3 regions of the Protofrankia sp. CiT1 genome follow, and region 2 is predicted to be linked to each of the others. Evidence: riboswitches for the same ligand, from Rfam matches in the RefSeq annotation. Region 2 holds a riboswitch; each other region holds the start of a gene.
What was found. Region 2 has a riboswitch for cyclic di-AMP ahead of MJ785_RS07635 (C40 family peptidase). Riboswitches for the same ligand answer to the same signal wherever they lie in the genome.
Positions count from the first base shown of each region.

Region 1: another riboswitch for cyclic di-AMP. It lies ahead of MJ785_RS22250 (transglycosylase family protein); the one in region 2 lies ahead of MJ785_RS07635 (C40 family peptidase).
Region 3: another riboswitch for cyclic di-AMP. It lies ahead of MJ785_RS16835 (transglycosylase family protein); the one in region 2 lies ahead of MJ785_RS07635 (C40 family peptidase).

Region 1 is NZ_CAKJTP010000053.1:3,038-10,302, reverse strand. Features, by position in the region: gene MJ785_RS11065 (CAP domain-containing protein) at 1-161, opposite strand, end outside; gene MJ785_RS11060 (hypothetical protein) at 950-1,192, shown strand; gene fbaA (class II fructose-bisphosphate aldolase) at 1,301-2,338, shown strand; cyclic di-AMP (ydaO/yuaA leader) riboswitch at 2,860-3,034, shown strand; partial or broken gene MJ785_RS22250 (transglycosylase family protein) at 3,040-3,450, shown strand; gene MJ785_RS11040 (peptidoglycan-binding protein) at 3,772-3,972, shown strand; cyclic di-AMP (ydaO/yuaA leader) riboswitch at 4,336-4,502, shown strand; gene MJ785_RS11035 (transglycosylase family protein) at 4,508-5,239, shown strand; gene MJ785_RS11030 (DUF3151 domain-containing protein) at 5,533-5,967, shown strand; gene MJ785_RS11025 (adenosylmethionine--8-amino-7-oxononanoate transaminase) at 6,153-7,265, opposite strand, start outside.
Region 2 is NZ_CAKJTP010000029.1:33,659-40,923, forward strand. Features, by position in the region: gene corA (magnesium/cobalt transporter CorA) at 1-573, shown strand, start outside; gene MJ785_RS07630 (hypothetical protein) at 1,295-1,666, shown strand; cyclic di-AMP (ydaO/yuaA leader) riboswitch at 2,115-2,286, shown strand; gene MJ785_RS07635 (C40 family peptidase) at 2,472-3,455, shown strand; gene MJ785_RS07640 (plasmid partitioning protein) at 3,984-4,643, opposite strand; gene MJ785_RS07645 (MarR family winged helix-turn-helix transcriptional regulator) at 4,917-5,432, shown strand; gene MJ785_RS07650 (type 1 glutamine amidotransferase) at 5,396-6,148, opposite strand; gene MJ785_RS07655 (Mur ligase family protein) at 6,162-7,265, opposite strand, start outside.
Region 3 is NZ_CAKJTP010000126.1:312-7,576, forward strand. Features, by position in the region: gene MJ785_RS16825 (haloacid dehalogenase-like hydrolase) at 1-647, shown strand, start outside; gene MJ785_RS16830 (multicopper oxidase domain-containing protein) at 1,049-2,440, shown strand; cyclic di-AMP (ydaO/yuaA leader) riboswitch at 2,910-3,085, shown strand; gene MJ785_RS16835 (transglycosylase family protein) at 3,093-3,476, shown strand; gene MJ785_RS16840 (SDR family oxidoreductase) at 3,944-4,696, shown strand; gene MJ785_RS16845 (helix-turn-helix transcriptional regulator) at 5,316-6,161, shown strand; gene MJ785_RS16850 (SDR family oxidoreductase) at 6,190-6,963, opposite strand; gene MJ785_RS16855 (AfsA-related hotdog domain-containing protein) at 7,182-7,265, opposite strand, start outside.

The sequences.
Region 1 (7,265 bases), on a different contig from region 2:
ATTCGGCTCGTCCGTACCCACGGGGTCCGCGATCCATTGAACACGGCCTCGTTCAAGGTGTATATGCCGTCAGGTACCGAACGGGTATCGAGACTGATCTCATATGGGGCAACCGGCGCCACCCGGACGATCGTGCCGGGCCCTCGCAGAACGTAGGCCACCCACGTCTGCGCGTCGGCTGGGACAGCGGTGCGAATCTGAACGGTCCCGCTGACCGTGCCGCGGTCGACAATCTGCCGCGATACAGATTGAGCCGCAAGCTCAACCGGTGATGTCGACGACATCAGGGCCGAGGAGGCAGTCGAATTGTCCGCGGCGGCGGGCCCTCCCCCGTGGACAAGCTGAGTCAGAAGCAGCCCGGTCGTGGCAAGAACAAGAACGAATACTGCCAGGACAGCACCGGACCAGCCCTGCCGGGAACGGCGATGTCTGCGATGTCGATCCATGGAACCTTCCGTATGGTCGGTCCCCCCCGCGTCGTGTCCCCTCCGCATCCCCTCCAGCAGGGACAAGGGTAGCGAGTACTAGGCATGGCGAGCCATCTGATATCGCTTTTGACCGAATAGTCATGAGCAGATCGGGCCAGCGTATCGCTGTGCCTGAGGAGCCCGAGGACGCGCCGTATCGGATAAGCGACCAGCGGCCCAGGCCAGCTACCCCCGGTAGCGCCGGAACGGGCCCGCCCGCGATACCGACGACGCTGGAACTCAACCGCCGCCTCGCCCCGCCTCGACCGGGAACATCGCGACCGGGAACATCGCGGCAGCGCCGGCAATCCAGCCGTGGTGCCCGCTCCCGCACGCCCAGGGGCAAACGTCCGCATCCGTCGGACAAACCGGGCCGCAAGCCGGGCCAGAGTGCCAAAGCCCTGGTAGAGGGCATCAGCACAGGCACGTATCCGGCCGTGACGCCGTTGGAGACAGGGCCCGCCAGACCTCGGCGCGGTAACATGACCGACTACGGCGCCAGCGGTCGCGGCCAGCACGATCCCGGACGTGGGCGCACTGTGCGACATGCCCGTGTGCGGGTCTGCCGCGAGCAGACCGGCAACGAACAGGATCGTGTCACCAGGCAGCCAGAAATCGATATCGATAAGGACGCCGCTGTCGACGAATACGAGCGTGAAGATGCCAGCATAGAGCGCCGCGCCGAACGGGCCATCCACACTCACGGGTCCCGCCCGCCCCGATGACCCGCTCATCATACTCATCGTGCGGCTTCCCGCCCATGATTGCCGAACAAATCAGTTCATTACCAACCGGACAGACATGCAACCCGACTGCTCACAGGAGCCAGACCCATGCCCATCGCCACCCCGGACGTCTACGCGCAGATGCTTGACCGGGCCAAGACCGAGGCGTTCGCCTACCCGGCGATCAACGTTACTTCGTCCGAGACCCTGAACGCCGCGCTGAAGGGCTTCGCCGATGCCGGCAGTGACGGCATCGTACAGGTTTCCACCGGTGGCGCCGATTTCCTCTCCGGCACCAGGGTGAAGAACATGGTCCTCGGCGCCCAGGCGCTCGCCGAGTTCGCCCATCATGTCGCAAAGGCCTACCCGATCAATATCGCCCTGCACACCGATCACTGCCCGGCGGACAAACTCGACACTTATCTGCGTCCGCTGCTCGCGATCTCCAAGGAACGGGTTCTCAGCGAAGGAAGGCCCCCCCTCTTCCAGTCACACATGTGGGACGGCTCGGCGGTCGAACTCGAGGAAAATCTCAAGATTGCCGACGCTCTCCTGATCGAATGCCACCAGGCTGAGATCGTCCTGGAAGTGGAGATCGGCGTCGTCGGCGGTGAGGAGGATGGGGTCGTCGGCGCGATCGACGAGAAGCTCTACACCACACCAGCGGATATGTGGCGAACCGCCGAGGTTCTCGGCACCGGCGAACGGGGCCGCTACATGCTCGCCGCAACCTTCGGAAACGTACACGGTGTGTACAAGCCGGGCAACGTGAAACTCCGTCCAAGCATCCTTCGGGACGGACAGCAGTATGTCGCGCGACAGCTCGGGCTGCCAGCCGATACCAAGCCGTTCGACCTGGTGTTTCACGGCGGTAGCGGCTCCGACCCGGCCGAAATCCGCGAAGCGCTGGACTACGGCGTTGTGAAGATGAATGTGGACACCGACACTCAGTACGCGTTCACTCGGCCGATCGTCGACCATATTTTCAAGAATTATGACGGAGTGCTGAAAGTTGACGGCGAGGTCGGTGTGAAGAAACAGTACGACCCCCGCAGCTACGGCAAGGCGGCCGAGACCGGCATGGCCGCCCGCGTCGTGCGGGCCTGCGAGGACCTGCGCTCCGCCGGGCGTTCGCTCACCGGCTGAGCCGGCCGGCTCACCGGCCGAAGGAGGCGCGAGCATCGCTTTTCGCGCCTCCTTCGGCCACCACCGGATCCTCGTACCCAACCACACCGGTCCATGCCGCCCTGTCCTTCCCCGTCGTAGAACCTGTTTTGAATCACAGCTGTCGACGCTGTCGACCGCCCGGACAGAAGATTCAAAACAGGTTCCCCCAGAATGCATCGGACGATGTCGTGTGAACGCCCGCTATGAGTGCTGGGAACCCGAATTCGATGCGGCGCCGCGGGCTACGCAAACAACCTGTCCGGGTGCACGCGGTATTACTCGGGCCAGCTGCGGCACGGTGGCCACTCCGCCGCTGCCCGTGGTTTCCGCCGCTGGAAAGTGATGAGCGCGCGCCGGCGTGCGTTAGCAGCCGATCTCGAGATACGGCAAGAGCACCCAGCCCGATGTGCGCATAGTCACGAAGCGCATTCACGGCTTGTTCAGCCACCAGCGATGCTGGTTATGGTCTGCGCCGTGCCCGTCGATACGGCGGGGACACGTCGGGCGGCACGCCGAATCCTGCCCGCGCCCGACGAAAACCAAACTTGCGGCAGGAACGGGGGACCCACTTCCGGGCGTCGATACCAGGCGTCCTCGGGGTGAAGCCGTGAAAACGGCCGGGCAGTCCCAGCCCGAACCCGACAGCTCACCTCGCAGGCGTGGGGAAGGGCATTACCAATATGTCCCGTACAAGTTCTCGCGGCCGACATCGCGGAATTCGCCGGGCCCGGGTCCGTACCCGAGCCATGGTGCTGACCCCGGCCCTGCTCGCGGCGATCAGTGGTGGCATCGCGATGTCACAGCCGGCCAGCGCCGCCACCACGTGGGAGGGGCTTCGCCAGTGCGAGTCCGGCGGTGACTACACGGCCAACACCGGCAACGGCTATTACGGCGCATACCAGTTCTCGCTGAGCACCTGGCAGAGCCTGGGCTACACCGGACTGCCCAGCAGCGCCTCCCCGAGCACCCAGGACGAGGCCGCGCTCAAGCTCGCCACCCAATCCGGCTTCGGCCAGTGGCCCGTCTGTGGCCGGGGCATGAGCGCCGGCCAGCTCGGGGCTGGCGCCAGCTCGTCGGGCAGCGGCTCGTCGGGCAGCGGCTCGTCGGGCACCGGCTCGTCAGGCAGCGGCTCGTCAGGCACCGGCTCGTCAGGCAGCGGCTCGTCAGGCACCAGCTCGTCAGGCAGCGGCTCGTCATCAAACAGCACCGGCACCGGCTTGTCGGGCACCAGCTCGTCAGGCGCCAGCTCGTCGAGTCCAAGCAGCGCCAGCGCCAGCCCAGACAGCACCGGTTCGTCGGACAGCAGCTCGTGGCAGGCACGCTCATACGGCAGAAGCGGTTCCTCGCGTTGGGCATGGCGCGCGGCGAACGCGGCCACCCCGTCGACCGCTGTCGCTGCCGCTGCCACGCCTTTGACCACCGATCTGGTCGACCAGGTGCGACCGGACGTGCGGTCGTGGCAGCAGCAGATGAATGGTCTTGGTTACAACATCCAGATTGATGGTCAGTACGGACCGGAGTCGGCTGGTGCGGCGAGCCATCTCCAGGCTGACAAGGGCCTGACGGTGGACGGAATCTGCGGACCGCAAACCTGGACGGCCACCTTCAGCTGAGCCTGAACCGAACAGCTACCGCCTGACGGCTACGAAACTGATATAGACCCCGCGCACGACGAGTCGGGCCGGCCACACCAAGGTGACAACAAACACAACAGATAAACACTATAACGACCGGCCCGATTACTCGTCGTTACAAAAACCCAACACAAGCAACCCTCCAGCGGAGCTTTCCCAATCACCAGGTACAGTTCTCAGTTTGGCCCACATAGTTCATTCGGGGGATGTAGGCCAGATCCATGTAGTTCATCCGACACCCCGATTTGCTTCGAAAGAGCCAGGCTCGCTAGAGTCCTCCCCACTCGCCAGATCGGCGAGGCCGCGCGAACGGACGCCGAATCCCGTCCCCGTCCGCCGCGGCAGGACCTACCGCGAAGCCGCTAGGACGGGATCGGGGGAACCACATCCGGATACCGGAGACGCCGGTGTCCTTGGGGTGAAGCCGGCGACGCGCATGGGCGTCACCGGCCGGGCATGTTCCCAGCCCGAACCCGACAGCTCACCTCGTAGGCGACGGGAAGGACCGACCCACATGCCGTCTGTTGGCAGGCACCGCGCCCCGCAACAGTCGTCCACCGCCGTCAAGGTCCTGCGCACCACCGGTGCTGTCACAGCACTCGTGGGCAGTGGTCTCGCCGTCGCGGCCAGCCCAGCGAGCGCCGCGACCGCCGACGACTTCGCCAAACTCCGCCAGTGCGAGTCCGGTAACAACTATCACATCAATACCGGTAACGGTTTCTACGGCGCCTACCAGTTCGACGCCGGGACCTGGCATGGCCTTGGTTATTCCGGTCTTCCCAGCGACGCGCCACCGGCACTGCAGGACGATGCCGCCCACAAGCTCTACAACGCTCGCGGCTGGTCCCCCTGGCCGTCCTGCTCAGTCAAGATGGGCCTGACCAACAACGGCCCAGCACCGCAGACAGCGGCAGCCGTGCCCAGCACCGAGGTGGTCCAGCAGGCGGTTGCCCCAGCGCAGCCTCCGATGACCTTGGAACGCGCGAAGGCTCAACTGGCATCGTCAAACTTCGCCGGCACAACCCTTTCCACCGCGCTGGCCGGTGAAGTTCGCGCTGACGCTTACGTCTGGCAGAGCACGATGCGTGAGAAGAAGTTCATTCTGCAGGTGGACGGCCGCTTCGGCGGGGAATCCCAGGGTCTCGCGTCGCTGTACAGCTATCTGACCCGGGTCGACGACGGACAGACCGGTGTGGTCGGTAAGAACCTCTGGGACATCACCGTCACCAGCCCGTCGGCGCTGTGAGCGCGGGCACGCGTAAAAAGCTCCGGCAGTAGGGTGTCCGGTCAGACAGCGGCGTCCGGATGGATGGATCGCGAGGGCTGCGGAGGAGTGCGACGGAGGTGTTGGGCGGCGCGAGCCGGACAGTCCTGTTGCCGGGCGCTCTGAACCACGGTTTCCCGGCTGTCCGAAGACGATGTCGGCTTCGGCCCCCGATCCCGCGGCGGACCTGATGGCCCACCCCCCTCCCACCAGGTCCGCCGCGTGAAAGCTCCCCACGCGATGCGGCATGAGCGCGATCCGGCAGGATGGGCCTCATGACGACATCCCCCGAACGGCCGGATCTCCTTGGCGGTCCGCCTCCGACAAGGCTCGCTCTCGATCCGGCCGCCGCCAGGGCCCTCAGCGCCGGCGATGCCCCGGAGGCTGTCGCGGGCCGCTTCCCGGACTCAAGCCTTGCCTGGGCGATGTTGGCCGAGCGCTCCCTGGACGCGGGCGCGGCTGTCACGGGCTACGCCTACGCGCGGACCGGCTACCACCGCGGTCTGGACCAGCTGCGCCGTGCCGGTTGGCGCGGGCATGGGCCGATCCCGTGGTCCCATGAGCCCAACCAGGGCTTCCTGCGCGCGCTCGCGGCGCTGAGCCGTGCCGCCGCCGCCATCGGTGAAACCGAGGAGGCCGCCCGCTGCCGGGAGTTCCTCGCCGACAGCGATTCCGAGGCATCCGGCGCGCTGGGCTTCACAAGCGACTGAGCCGCTTGTGGATACCGGTCGCCTTGTACCCGGTTATAGCGGACTGTCCGGCTCGCGGCGTCCGGGTGGGGCATCCCGTCGTTGTCGTCGGTCGCCACCCAACACCAGGGTGACTCCCTCCGCCGCCTCGCGATGCACGCACCCCAGCCCCGCTCCTTGATCCACGCCCCTATTGCCGGGCGCTCTTAACCGACCTGTGCGGCGGCGTGCAGCGCGCACGTGATCGCGTTGATGTCGGCATCGGTCGAGATGAACGGCGGCATGGTGTAAAGGAGATCCCGGAACGGCCGCAGCCAGACGCCGTTGCGCGACGCGGCCCTGGTCGCGGCCGGCACGTCCACCGGATGATCAAGTTGGACAACCCCGATCGCGCCCAGGACCCGCACATCGGCGACTCCGGGAAACGCGGCCACGGACGACAGCCCGCTCGCCAGCCGGGCCTCGATACGGGCGACCGAAGCCGCCCACCCCCCCTCCGTGAGCAGGTCCAGTGACGCGTTGGCTACCGCACAGGCGAGCGGGTTCCCCATGAAGGTCGGGCCGTGAGCCAGCACCGGCATCTCGCCCCGCGAAATCCCCCGGGCGACCTCCTCGGAGCACAAGGTGGCGGCCAGCGAGAGATAGCCGCCGGTCAGAGCCTTCCCCACACACATGATGTCGGGGCTGACACCGGCGTGTTCAACCGCGAACAGCCTCCCAGTACGCCCGAAGCCGGTGGCGATCTCATCAAGGATCAGCAACACGTTGTGGTCGCACGCCAGCTCCCGCAGTGCCCGGACGTAGCCGGGGCTGTGGAAGGTCATCCCACCGGCACCCTGGACCACGGGTTCCACGATGATCGCCGCGATCTGGTCAGCGTTGCGGGCCAGCAGGTCCGCGAAGTCCGCCAGATACCTCGGGTCGGTCGGGACATCGAAGCCGACGGGTGGCTGGTCCGCGAAGACCTGGGCCGGCAGCACCCGCCTCCAGAGCTGATGCATGCCGCCGACCGGGTCGCACACGGACATCGGATGGAATGTGTCGCCGTGATAGCCCCCGCGCCAGGTCATCAGCCGAACCTTCTCCGGACGCCCCGTCGACCGCCAGTACTGGATCGCCATCTTGGCGGCGACCTCGACGGACACGGAGCCGGAGTCCGTGAGGAACACGTGGCGCAGCGGCTCAGGCGTCATCTCCACCAGCCGGGCGGCCAGCCTGATCGCCGGCTCGTGGGTCAGGCCGCCGAACATCACGTGGCTCATCTTTGCCGCCTGGGCATGCAGGGCGGCGTCCAGAGCGGGGTGCGCATAGCCGTGGAT
Region 2 (7,265 bases):
CTCCGCCACGGACCGTCGGCTGTCCTCCACGCTATCTGCGACCAGATTGTCGACGATTACCTGGCGGTTACCGAGAAGATTGAAATCGACATCGACGACGCCGAGGGATCGGTCTTTCACCGATCGATTCCGCCCGATGCCAGTAAAGTTTACCAGCTCAAACGTGAGGTGCTTGAGCTCAAGCACGCTGTCACGCCACTCGCCGCTCCGCTGCGAGCGCTCACCGAACCGGACGTCGGCGGGATTGCCCCGCGCATTCAGGAATACTTCCGTGACGTGGCCGACCACCTCGAACAGGTCACCGAACGAATAGCTCGATTCGACGAGCTGCTGTCGTCAATTATTCAGGCGACCTTGACACAGGTGGCCATCGCGCAAAACGAGGACATGCGCCGCATCAGTGCCTGGGTCGCCATCGCCGCGGTTCCGACAGCGGTTGCCGCCATTTACGGGATGAATTTCGAGCACATGCCCGAACTGCGGCAGCCGTGGGGATATCCCGCTGCTCTCTGCTTGATGGCGGCAATCTGCTTCACCCTGCACCGAGCCTTCAAACGGAATGGCTGGCTGTAGCCTCGTACCGTGGTACGCTCAAATATCAACTGATAGCATGATGGACGCTCGTGAATATTGCTGCTGGCTTTCGCGGCCGGTCCGGTCAGCTCGCCGGTGGAGCCGATACACCGACGAGCTGACCGGTATAGCAGAAGGCCGCGATCATCATTTTTTGCGTGGCTGACGCCCAAAAACCGACCGAACTCATGTTTCGTGGCGTCCCGTGTGTAAAAATTGAGCAGGGTGTTGAAGGCGCCACAATACCAGGCAAATTATCCACCGAGCTGGCCGCGCCGCGAAGCTCCCGCCAGACGCGGGTGGCCTCCGTTCGAGCCAGCACAACTGGCACAACCAGTGCCACAGGCCGGGCCATGGGAATTACCACGGCGCGGCCCCGCCGACCCGGCTGGGATACCGCCCGTCAGGACTATACCGTACCCAGCAGGACCGCACCGCGGCTTCGTTCGATAGCTATTTCATACTAGGAACAACGACATATCACCCGACAGCGGGATTCACGGAGACCACGCTGTCGGCTACCGTAATCGCCTGTGTCAGGCCTTCGTGCGGGAGTTCACAGTCAACTGCCGTCCCAGCCGCGGGCTAGCGGCAGCGTACGGTTACAATCCGTTCTCAGTCGCAACGCGGGCGTGGGTGGCAATGACGACGCCCCCCGCCGTATCCACACCATCACCTGTGACGTCGACCGCGACATCCGCGACATCCGCGACGCGATCCGATGACCCAGCCGACATACCCGGTCCGTAACGATCTTATCGCCGAGCTGGCGACAAGACTGGAGCAGCTCGATCAGATCCTTGGGCGGCTGGAGGATGCCGAGCGGCAGGCCGCCGACGCCAGCGAGCGCCTGATGCGCACCCGGCGGTGGCAGGAGGAGACGGTCCGCGCGATCCAGGACGAGCGAGCGCAGATGCGCACCCATCAGCGGGCGCTGGACGATCTCGCGGACCGCGCACAGGCGGCCGTCGAGGCCCTGTCCGGCCAGTACCGCTCCCTGCCCCCGGAGATTCACGAACTCGCGGTCGAACTGCACGTCCTGCAGACCGCGGGCCTGCTCTCCCGCCGCGACACCCGCGCCCGGCGCCGCTGACGCCGACCCGTCCCAGGCCGCGGACATCCTCTCGCACAGCGGATTTCGGAGCGGGAAATCCCATAACGGCTGACACAGTGCGTAATCTAGCGAGCCTATTCATTAAGACAATTTTCGCTACTACATGTCAGCGATATATAGCTGTCGGCACTCAAGCACCCCCCCGTCGCCGGACCGTCACCGCTATGGCGTAATGTCATCTTCCGCATCCTGTGGGTCATGGCATGGCAAGCCTCCGTCTGGGCGACCTGTCGCAGTGGCCAGCAGATCAAGATAGAGCGGCGAGTGATCGGCAAGGAGGATGGGAGGAACCGCTATGGTCACTTCTGCGAGTACTCGCCGTAGTTGTGAGGGACTAGTATTTGCTGGCACCATCCTTTTGAACTAGTCTCGCGCCGACGTCACGACAACACCGGGCCGAACGCCGAATCCTGCCCACGGCCCCGGTGTCCCCTCCGAGTCGTCACCAGGGCAGGAGCGGGGGACCCATCCTCCACCGGTTTGGCACCGAGCCACGGTGCCGACCTAGGGGTGAAGTGAGTCGTGTGCTGGTCGCACGGCCCACCGGGCAGCCCAGCCCGAACCCGACAGCTCACCTCGCAGGCGAACGGGAAGGATCACAGTCTTGTCTGCGCCCGATGTGCAGCTTGATCCGGCAATATGGCCATGTTCGTCGCCGACGGCGTCGCTGTCCTCGCTGCGACCTCAGGCCGAGACACCTGGGCGTCCAGCCCGCGGCAGGCACCGCGCGCCCGCTCCGCCGTCGGCCCCCGGCCGCGTCCGGGCACGTGCCGCGGTCGCGGCGATGACAACCGGCACGGTTGCGGTGTCAGGCGTCGCGCTGGCCGGCTGCGCCCCGACCGACTCAGGGATGGACGAGACTTCGGTCAGTTCCCGGATCACCCTTGGCTCTCAGTTCGGAAGCCAGGCGTCACTCGCCGGTCTGCGCACGTCCGTTATCAACCCGGCCACCTCGGTTGGCCCCGGGTCCATCACCAGCCATGTGATCGATCAGGCTGACCTGCACCCCAAGTCAGGTGTCGCGCTCAGGGTCACTAATCCGGACGTGTCAGTACAGGCCGACCAGCCCATTGACATGGGCTTCTCCCTCGAGGACGGGACGACCCACGCGCCGCTGTCAAACCAGCTCATCAAAATTCAGGTAAAGCTGCCTGACGGCTGGGCAACATTCAAGCACCTGTATACTAACGAGCAGGGCTTTGCGAGCTACACTGCCAAGGTTCTCACCACCACACAGATCACTGCTATCTTCGACGGAACGGATGCCCTGCAGTCGGCTCGCTCCTCGAACGTTGGTACTATGACGGTGGTGCCCAGTCCGGTCCCCGCGCCTCCGGCGCAGGCCGCCGGCTCGGCCGCTGCTGCCGCGTTTCGGGTATCCACCTCCGATACAGCGGATGCTACGATGCCAGTCGGATCGCTCGGTGAAAGAGCTGTCTATCTGGCCGCGCAGCAAGCCGGCAAGCCTTACGTGTATGGTGCGGAGGGCCCCTACTCCTTCGACTGTTCCGGCCTGGTTCAGTATGTTTTCAAACAGCTCGGCCGCAGTCTCCCCCGCACCGCGGAAGAACAGTACGAAGCCACGGCCCATGTGTCGCAGTACAATAAGCAGGTCGGCGACCTCATCTTCTTTGGTACGCCGGGAAACATCTACCACATCGGCATCTATGCCGGCGGTGGCAAGATGTGGGCGGCACCAAAGTCCGGTGAAGTCGTTTCGCTCAGAGATATCTACACCACGTCATACTCAGTCGGCCGGGTCAGTTAGCGGCCAGCGGCCTCGCTCGTTGACTCCTTCATCTCACTGATATGACTGACGCAGTCAGCCTCTGAAAAACATATAGCGGGTTCACGCGTGTCCTCCCCCTCCGGTCACGCGTGAACCTCACCGCCAGATCGGTGTTGTCGATATAAACACCGGTCTGGCGGTCCCAAACCACAACTGGATGTCTCCAAAGACTTCCGCTGGTCGGATCGAGCCAACCCCCCCGGCTCGCAATGCCCGGCGGAACACGGGCTTCCCCGGCCTTTCGCACTGAACCCCCCCCACAGTGCGCTTGGCCGGCGGAGGTCCTGGGCTCCCGCTGGTCGGCCGTGCCACCCCCCCGGCCAAGCCGACCGGCGGGAGCCCTCTCAACGACAGCCGACGAGGCGGGTCGAGGATTGATCCACAAATTGCCGGGATCTCCAGCTCGCTTCAGACCGAAGGCCACGCGAAAACACCATCATCGCGTGGCCTTCGGTGGCCGCTTAGAGTGACCGGCAATAGGGCGTTCGATCAGGGAGCGGCGACCGCTTAGCCCTTGATGTCCTTTGAGAATTTCCACAGCTCGCTGGTCGTGGCTTCGTTCCATTTCCGCCCTGGCGCAAGAGCCACTGACTTGACATGGACCCGTGAAGGACACGCGGGGAGCGGCCCGACCGTGTTCACCGTCCCGACCGCCGTGAACAGTGGCTGCTGGGCGGGGTCGAGCGGGCCGCAGGCCACCGTGAGCGCGAGACGGCCGCCCTCTCCCGCACCCCAGATGTAGATCCGGGACATATCGATGTTCGATCGCTCCTTGGCGACGTAACGGACCACGTCCCACAGATACCGCGCGTCCTGACCGTTGGTCTGCCAGGTACTGGCCACCGCCTCCGGATACACCAGAGCGAACTTCTGTTGATCAGCAAGCGCGGACACCTTACTGTCCTTCTCGATCGTCGCCGCGTCACTCTCGTCGTCATGCAGGACGAGGAGCAGCGGCACCGGCTTCTCGGGCTTGGCCTCGGCGTGGACCGCAAGCTCCCGGCCCGCGGACTCGTAGCCCGCCGGAATCTCGGCGCGCTCGGTCTTCACCTCGGGTGAGTGATGCCCGTAGGCGAGGGCAACGACGACCACGCCAGCGGCCACCAGCACCCGTCGACGGTTCTTGCTCCACAGCTCTTTCCCGGCTTTGAGCGGATTCGACGCCACCAGACAACCGAACCACACCGAGAGCCGTTGATTCGGCAGATTCGACACGTGGCGTGGACGAGTCGGGCACCACAGCCGTGGTCTGGCACACACCCGTGCGGGTTGACGCCAACGGCAACCAGCCGGGCGGACGCGGCCAGGCGCCAGCGGCCGCTCCACGGATCCGTCGCGGCGGCCCCAGGACACCCGCTTCGTGCCGATGGTGTATCCACAAGAATCTGTAGAGATCCGAGACGCCGCGGACGGATGACATGGCGTAGGGATGAGGCCGAGGTGGACAATGAACAAGCACTCGATCATCGGGCGCTGGAGAAGATCGAGCATGAGCTGGCCGTGCTCGGCCGCCGGGCCGAACGGTTCCGCATGGCCATCGCGGACGGCTCCGGCCCGCCTCTCGACCGTTCCGCCTATCTGCTTCTCAGCTATCTGTACGACCACGGCTCGGTACGGTTGACCACCCTCGGCGCGGTGTTCGCCCTCGACATCTCGACGGTGAGCCGCCAGGTCGCCGCACTGGCCACCGAGGGGCTGGTGGAACGCGCCACCGATCCCACCGATCGCCGGGCCAGCCTGGTGACCCTGAGCGCACGCGGACGCGATCGCTACGTCGTCACCCGGGCAGCGCGGGTAACGAGCATCAGCGGCTTGGTGAGCGGCTGGGAAAAGGACGAACGCGACAGTTTCGGAACGCTTCTCGGTCGTCTCAACGCGGCGATTGCCGAACGCGACAGGGCGCAGCTGCCGTCACGGAGTCAGGCCGCGACGTCGAGAGCGCGCAGCCGCGCCTGACGCAGTAGTTGTATCTCAGCGGGGTCAGCCAGCGCCGGCAGCGGGCCGTGCACCCAGGACAGCAACAGATCGGCCAGTGCGGGGTTCTGCGCGAGGACCGGGCCGTGCAGATAGGTACCAATCACGTGGTGATCCACGATGCCGTCGGTCTGGTCTATGGTGCCGTTACCGACGCCCTTGCGTACCACGCCCAACGGCCTGCCCCGGCCGCCAGCCAATCGTCGAGTACGCCCGGCGTGGTTCTCGTAACCGAGCAGCACCGGAAGACCCAGGTCGGATGTTGGTTCCACGACGATGTCACCGACCGCGCGGGGCGGCGCCGGCTGGTCAGCCGGGTCGAACGACCGGCGCGTCTCCACATCCACCAGGCCGAGCCCGTCATGCACCTCGTCGCCAGCGGGAAAAGATGCGCCGATCACCTGATAGCCGGCACACACCGCGAGGACGACAGCACCTTCGTTGACCGCTCGCAGCAGCGATGTGCTTCTGCGCAGGCCGTCAGCAGCCAGCACCTGCGGTGCGTCCTCACCCCCGCCCAGCAGGTAGATGTCGCAGCCGCCGGGCACCACCTCACCGGCCGGAACGTTGATCACCTCAGCCGCCAGCCCTCGCCAACGCAGCCGCTGTGCCAACACGGTCGCGTTGCCGCCGTCACCATAGGTTCCGAGCAGCTCCGGATAGATCAGAGCGATGCGGGTCGCCGAGTCGGAGATCATACCGCCATCCTGGTCATCTGGTTGTCCCCACCGGGGCAACCCGCCCCAGAATGTCACGGAAGGCGGTGTAGTTGGCGACCACGTCCACGGTCTTGTCAAAGACCGTGGACGCCGCGCTCTCGGCGTCGGGGTGCACCGTGTGCGGAACCTCCGCATAGGCCAGCCGGACGCTCATGTCCTCCTTACGCTCGCCGGTCACCAGCACGTCGCGGCCCGCGAGCCGCTCGAACGGGACATCCCAGATCCAGGAAGGATCACGGCCGTCAGCGGTCTGGGAGTTGAAATCTATGATCACCGGGCGCGCGGGCGCCGTGTTGAGCAGCTCCATCATCTCCACCCAGCCGGCCGGGTTCTTGGCCAGCAGGAGCCGCCCGCGTACACCACTCTCACCGAGCTCGACCTCCTGATAGCGACCTTGGACGTCATCGAGACCGGTCATCGCGGCAAGCGCGTCCGCGACCTCGACCCCGAAGAGCTTCGCGGCGGCGGCGGCCATCGCCGCGTTGCCGAGGTTCACCCGCCCCGGCAGGTCGATGGAGGCCCTGATGTGACGACCGAACCACAGCAGTTCGCCAGGCCCGGTGACGGCGACGATCGGCTCCGGGCGGGCCAGCCCGCAGTCGCACCACCACCCCGAAGAGTTGCGATGCAGCAGCCGGGCACACTGCGGACACACCATCGCATCCGCTGTCCAGTTCTGCCCGACCGACACCCAGATCTGGTTCGACCACCCGGACGCGGCCCAGGCGACCAGCGGGTCGTCGACGTTGGCGACCACTGTCGCGGCGGGCAGATCCGCCCCGAGCTCACGCCAGAGGCTCGCGATCCGCCGGGTCTCGTTCGACCGGTCGAGCTGGTCACGGCTAATGTTGAGCAGCACAACCGCCCGGGGAAGGATCTGCCTGGCGACCTTGGGCAACCAGATTTCGTCCACCTCGAGCGCGGCGGCCGCGTCGAAGGGCGGACGGGACAACGCGGCGAGCACCCCCGGCGCCATGTTCGCGCCGCCGCTGTTGCTCTTCACCGGGCCGAGGGTGCCCAGCGCGCGGGCCAGCAGCCGAGTGGTCGTGGTCTTGCCGTTGGTCCCGCTGACGCAGACCGCCATCCGGCCGGCCGC
Region 3 (7,265 bases), on a different contig from region 2:
CGACCGCCGGGGTCGCGTTGTTCGATCTGGACGGTGTGCTGGTGCGTGGTGACACGTTCACCCGGCTGCTGCGCCGGCACCTGTCGCGGTCCCGATGGCGCGCGGCCCTGGTCATGCCGGTGACGCCCCTGCTGGCGGTACGCCCGCTGCGCGCGATCGCGGTACGGATGATAATGCGGCTGGCGTTGCTGGGCTTGGATGCCGCCCGGTTCCGTGCGCGAGCCGAGGCGTTCGGCCGGGAGCTCCCGGCCGAACGGGACGTGACGATACCCGAGGGCATCGCCACACTGCGCCGCCACCTCGACGCGGGCGATCGGGTAGTGATCGTGACAGCATGTGAACGAGAACTTGCCCGTACGCTCCTCGACACGCTGGGCCTGGGCGAGGTGGAACTGATTTCCTCGCAGCTGGTCTGGGGCCGATTCGGTGTTACTCGGGGCAGCCTGCACAACCATGGAGCGCGTAAACCGCGTCAGCTCGCCGCCCACGGGATCGAGCCGCCGTGGGAGCACGCCTACAGCGACTCGCTGGCGGACCTGCCCATGCTGGCCGCCGCCAACCATGCGGTGCTGGTCAATCCTGACGGGAGGCTCGCGCTACGCGCACAGCAGGCGCTGGGCGGGCGCCTGCGGATCGTCCACTGGTGAGGCCCATCCGCTCACGATAGCGTGAGAACGCCAGCCCGCTGGCAGGCTCCGGCGGCAGGGCGTCCGATGCGGCTGCCAACACGGCCGGGCGATCCGCGACCCGGTCCACGAGCAGCCTGAAAGCTCCTGCCCGCCCCGTCCAGCATGTGTCGCCGACCGGCTGCCCGACCGGTGCGCGTGCGTAGTGCCATCTTCCACATCCTTTGGCGGATTGTGGACTCTCACTATGCAGGGGAAGTCACGGAGGGTTACTGTCACGCTCCGTGATTGATAAGTTGCGCGCCATGCGGCGCACAGGTATCGGCGGCCGGACCGCCAGCCGGGTACGCGTAAGGAGGCAGTCGTCGTCACGGTCCGCGGAGACGACCGTTCGTGCCAGGCAGCGGATGTGCGTCAGAGCGGTGGTCGGGAGCGCGCTTGTGCTTGCCCTCGGGCCCGCCGCGATCGGGCCCGCGGCCGCGGCCGGGCCCACCGCGGCCGGCGGCACGGGCGCGACGGGAGAACGATCATCCTACTGGAACGACGCCGCCGGCCAGGAGTTCCACCCGACCGGTCGAGTGCGCACCTATTACATCGGTGCTGACGAGGTGGTCTGGAACTACGCCCCCGAGGGACGCGATGCTATCACCGGCCAGGCATTCGACCCGATAGCAAGGACATACGTCCAGTCCGGGCCCGGCCGGATCGGGACGAGTTACCTCAAGTGTCTCTACCGTGGTTACACCGACGCCAGCTTCAGCGGTCTGGCGCCGCGTCTCCCGCAGGATGCGTATCTGGGCTTTTTGGGCCCGGTGATCCGCGCCGAGGTCGGCGACACCATCAAAGTCGTGTTCCGCAACGCCTGCCGGATTTCTGACAGCGTGCATCCGCACGGCGTCTTCTACACCAAGGCGAACGAGGGCACGCCGTACGCGGACAACACCTCCGGGGTGGACAAGCTCGACGACGCCGTACCCACCGGAGGCACGCACACGTACACCTGGCTGGTGCCCGATCGAGCGGGTCCGGGCCCGCACGACGGCAGCTCGGTCATGTGGATGTACCACTCCCATACCAACGAGGTCACCGACACCTATGCCGGGCTCACCGGCCCGATGGTTGTCACCGGAAAAGGGAAGGCGCGGCCAGACGGTAGCCCCGTCGACGTCGACCGCGAGATCTTCGCGCTGTTCTCGATCGTCAACGAGAATTGGAGCCCGTATCTTCAGGAGAATCTCCGCCGTTTTGCCAAGCCGCCGTACCCGGCGCTGAACGATGCTGATTTCGAGCGTTCCAACATGCGGCATGCCATCAACGGCTACGTCTTTGGCAACGAGCCGATGATCACTATGAAAAAGGGTGCGCACGTCCGGTGGTACCTGATGAGCATGGGCGGCGAGGCGGATATGCACACGCCGCACTGGCACGGTAACGACGCGATCGTGGGCGGCATGCGTATGGACACCGTTCCGCTGCTCCCCGGCACCATGGCCGTGGCCGACATGGTGCCTGACGACGTCGGCATCTGGCTTTTCCACTGCCACGTGAACGAGCACATCACCGCCGGCATGCTGACCCGCTACCAGGTTGTGTCCGACACCGACACCAACAACGGTACTGCCGCCACCGCTATATCCGCGCCAGGGCCGTCGGCCACAACGATGCCGGTGCCCAAGGGCGCTGTCTCCGCGGGCGAAGGCGGGATAGCTGTTCCCCCGTCGTCTGTCCCCACCGCGTCCGCGATCATCGCGTTCGTGGTGGCGATCGGCGCCCGCAGGATCGTGCGCCGTCGCCGCCGTCGTGCCATGGGCTGAAACCGCGCCGTTCATCGCGGTCCAGGCCGGTAGCTCCTGCCGCACAACAGGCCTGGACCGCGATATGGCGAGAACCGCCAGCCGCCCAGAAAGCGGCTCCCGCGCACGGAGAGCCCAGGATCATCAGCGTTCGGACAGCCATATTGCCCACACCATACACGGCACTGTTGATGCGCAGGATCCCCGCGGCATCGTACGGCGGACGAACAACCGTCGGCGAACAACCACGCAGCCGACCCGCCTGCCCACCTACCGCGCGGGGCAGTTTTTTTGGCTGGGTGGCGGCCCCGGCACAATTGCGCCAGCCGGCCAGGGCCAACTATGGATAAGCGCGGGTGCGCGCACGTTACCGGCAGCCGTGATGGTTAGCAACATCGGCTGTGGACTGTGTGCCTCTTCACGGAGCCTTGCCTGCTGGGCGGTCATGGCACGTATGGTCCTCGCCGTGCCTTCGAGGGGAAGGCGCGCATCGGATGGCACGCCGAGTCCTGCCCCCGTCCGATGACAACCAATACGGTGGCAGGAACGGGGGAACCATTTCCGGACGTCGAAGCCAGGCGTTCTCGGGGTGAAGCCGCATAGCGCGGCCGGGCAGTCCCAGCCCGAATCCGACAGCTCACCTCGCAGGCGTGGGGAAGGACATCAACACAATATGTCCCATGTACGTTCTGGCGCTCGTGGAATCAGTCGAATCAAGGCGCGTGCTCGGGTACTGATCGCTGTACCGGCACTCGTCGCCGCCATCGGCGGCGGCAGCGTCGCGCTGTCCCAGCCAGCGAGTGCGGCACCGTCCAACGACGGTGTGCTGGCCGCCATTGCACAGTGTGAATCCGGCGGCAACCCGAAGGTTGTCAACTCGATCGGTGCCGGCGGACTGTTCCAGTTCCTGCCTAGCACGTGGCACGCTGTCGGTGGCTCTGGCCTGCCGCAGAACGCCAGTGTGTCCGAACAGTGGATGCGTGCGCGGATACTGTACGCGCAGCAGGGCACGAGCCCCTGGTACGCGTCGAAGCACTGCTGGGCCGGAAAGGCCTAGCGACCGGAGAGGACGCGGCGAGAGTCCCTCGCGCCGTCCACGGCGTCTGTCAGATCCGCCAGCGCCAGCGCTGTGTATATCAGGTATAGCCTCAGGTATCTCGACAGAGCGGCCGGCCCGGGTTCACCGGGAGGCTCTCGCGAAGCCTTGGGAGAGACCGGCCACGGCCGGTCTCTCCCAAGCGGCCGCCTGCTTCCGGCTCTCGGACCGGGCCGGGCGTACCCGCACAATCGATCTTCCGGCTGGGGGGCCGGGCGCGCCGCGGCGGTCTGTGGTAAACCCGGAAAAACGGCCCCGTCGGTGTGTCGTCGTTTCTTGTCCGGGCCCGTTTTTCGTTCGCGCCGGCTCCCCGCGGGGCTACTCGACTTCAGGCGGGCGGCGTAATACCGTACCGTGCGCGAGCGGTGCCTCATCAGGGGTTTTTTCGATCCGCGCGCTGGGCTCTCGAGAAACCTGGTGCATGAGCGATGACAGCGAAGAACGACGTCCGTCGAGCCTTGGTGACCGGCGCTGGAAGCGGAATGGGACAGCTCCTCGCCCTCCGGCTGGTGCGGCAGGGCACAGACGTTATCGCGGTTGATCGGGACGAAGCCGGTCTCAAGGTCCTCCACGACGCTGGGCCCGGAAAGGTGACGACGCACACCATCGATGTCACCGATGCGGACGCCATGGCCGACGTCGTGACCTCGCAGCACCACACCCTGCTCGTGACGGCCGCCGGGATCGGGTACACAGGCAAGATCGCTGAGACCCCGGCCGCGGTGCACGCGAAGATCATGGCGGTGAACTACCAGGGCACAGTCAACGCGGTGACGGCCGCGCTACCCGGCTATCTCGCGCGGGGATCGGGCCGGCTCGTCCTTTTCTCGTCGATTCTCGGCTGGTTGCCGGTGCCGCAACACGGTCCCTATGGTGCGACAAAGTCGGCGTTGGTCATTTACGCTCAGACGCTACGGCATGAACTTCGCGGGACTGGTGTGCGGGTGAGCTGTGTCTGTCCACCGGCGGTGGCAACCCCGATGCTCGACGACATGCCCGCAGCCCGAGCAGTCTCGCAGCGCACTATGATGACACCGGCCGCTGCCGTCGACGCGATCGAACGCGGCCTCGACAAAGGGCGTTTCTGGATCTTCCCAGGTATCGCGCGGCCGGTGGCCATCGGCCAGCGGCTGTTCCCCGAGGTACTGCGGGTGGCCATTGGCAGCCTGCTGAACAGATAGCCGTCCCGGCCGCTCAGAGCGCCCGGGACCAGGGCACGTGTCGAAAACACGCCGTAGGGGACGCGACATTGCCGAGGTTATCGCGGGGCGGGGGCAGGCGTCCCGCGTCATCGCTGCCCATCCATGCTCTCCATCCATTGCCGCGCGATGCGCGGATACCCGACGGCTCGTCGGTCGCCACCCACCACCTCCGGCGCGTCCTCCTTCGGCTCGCGAGGCAGGCGCTCCAGCCCCGCTCCGTGGTCCGCGCCCCTATTGCCGGTCGCTCCTCCTGGTCGCTCCTCCTGAAGGAAGAACAAGATCTTCTCCTGTGGCACCTATGTGACACCTATCCTGACCTGCGGTGCTGCTGTTTTCGCAGGTCAGTAACCGGTTGCTCGTCAGCGGCGGCGTTATTGTGGGACGGCTGTTCCCTGATGCGCGTCCAACACCAGGACCCGAGGCGGGAGCCCAGCGCGCGAGTTCCGCTCACGCGGATCTGGGCAGCGGCCCGTAGGCGGCCCCTATCGAAATCCTGTCACCAGGTAGACATAGTGCACCCTTTTTGGTGTCATGTGCTAAAAGTCGGTATTGATAGTGCGGCAGCTGGCTGAGGCGGGACCCCTTGGGAGGAACTACTGTGAGCGGAGCGGCGAACCGGGAACTCGGGAAATTCTTGAGGAATCGTCGAGAAAGTCGGAGCCCCAATCAAATGGGCATCGCGCCGCGGGGACGCCGGAGAACCCCGGGATTACGCCGAGAAGAGGTGGCGGAGCGTGCTGGCGTGAGCACAACATGGTACACCTGGTTGGAGCAGGGCCGTCCGGTGCGTGCATCTCGGCAAGTCCTTGATTCCATCGCACGGGCGCTCGACCTGTCCGCGGCTGAAACGATGCATCTGTTCAAGCTTGCCGGTGAGAAGCCGCTCTCCGGCTCGCCAGCCCCGTTGAAGATTTCCCCTGCCTACGACCGGCTGCTGCGCCGGCTCGAACCGAACCCGGCGTATATCATTAATCGGCGCCTCGATCTGCTCTCCTGGAACAAGGGGGTGGTCGCGCTGCTACCGCACCTTGACATGTTGCCGCCGGAGGACCGCAACATTGTGTGGCTGATGTGCACCGACCCGTGGATGCACGAACTGATTCCCGACTGGCAGGGGCAGGTCAGCCGGCTCACCGCGATGCTGCGGTCGGAGAGCGCCGATGCCATCGATGACCCGGAATTTCAGTACCTCATCCGGCGGATCGAAGCGGCCAGCCCGGAGTTTCGCCAGGCCTGGGCTACCCGGCGGCTGGAAACGTTCCGCTCCGGGGCGTTGAACTGGCACCACCCGGCAGCCGGGACGTTCACCGCCGATTACGTCCGACTACATATCGCTGATGATCCACGACTCAGTGTCGTTATCCAGATCCTTCGCAATCCCGAGACACTGAACAAACTGGCCGACATCATCGCTTCGATGTCACTCGATGTCGAAGTGGCCTGACCAGACGGTGACTGACTGGCCTGCTCGCTCACCCCCGGGCGGACAAACCCCCGTCCACCGTGAGGACGGTCCCGCTGGTGTACCCGGAGCGCTCCGAAGCCAGGAAGGCAATCGCGTCGGCGATCTCCCGGGTGGTCGCGCAGCGCCCGAGCGGGAAGTCGGCCATGATTTCGGTGATCCGGGACTCGTCACCGAACCGGCTGTGCGCCACCGCTTTCATCAGCGTCGTGATCCGTTCGGTGGCCACCGGGCCCGGGTTCACCGCGACGACCCGGATGTTGTCCCGGGGCCCGCGACCGCCCAGCGCTCGGGTGAAGGCCATCAGCGCGGCGTTCGCGGTGCTGCCGGCGATGTAGTCGGGGTCGTGCCGCTCCCCCGACGCTCCGATGGCATTCACGATCACCCCGCCGCCGCGCGCCTTCATCCGTGCGTAGACCAGGCGGGTCAGGTTGATGTAGCCGAACACCTTCAGTTCCCAGCCGTATCGCCAGGCCGTTTCGTCGAGGTTCTCCAGCGAACCACCGGGGATGTCACCAGCATTGTTGACCAGGATGTCGATATCGGCCGACGCCTCGGCGAGCCGGGCGATGTCCTCGGCCGCACGCAGGTCGGCGGGGTGGACAGCCACGTCGACGCCGTAGTTGGCCCGGATCTTCGCCGCCACCTCCCTCAGGACATTCTCGCTGCGTGCGGCCAAGCGCAGGTCGCAGCCCTCCTGGGCCAGCACCTCGGCCGTGGTCGCGCCGATGCCTTTGGACGCGCCGGTCACCAGCGCGCGTTTCCCCCGCAGGCCGAGATCCATACCGTCCCCTTCGCTGCCGCGCTGGTACCGCCGGGCCCGCCCGGATGTCTTTTCCCACATGTCTGTGCCGACATAATAAAGCATGACAGGCGCCGCGTGCCGCAGGCGGCTCGGCCGCCATGTCGGCCACGTGGCCTGATCATTTTCTGATCATTGCCCGATTCCCGATGACAGCGGCATGCCGCGGTGGCCGCCCACCATGCGGCTGCTGGCCATGGTCATGGCGCCCCCGTCGCGGGGCCCGGGAACGGGCGCAGGTCCACTCGCCCGTGCGCGATCCGCTCGTCGAACTGCTCCAGCGT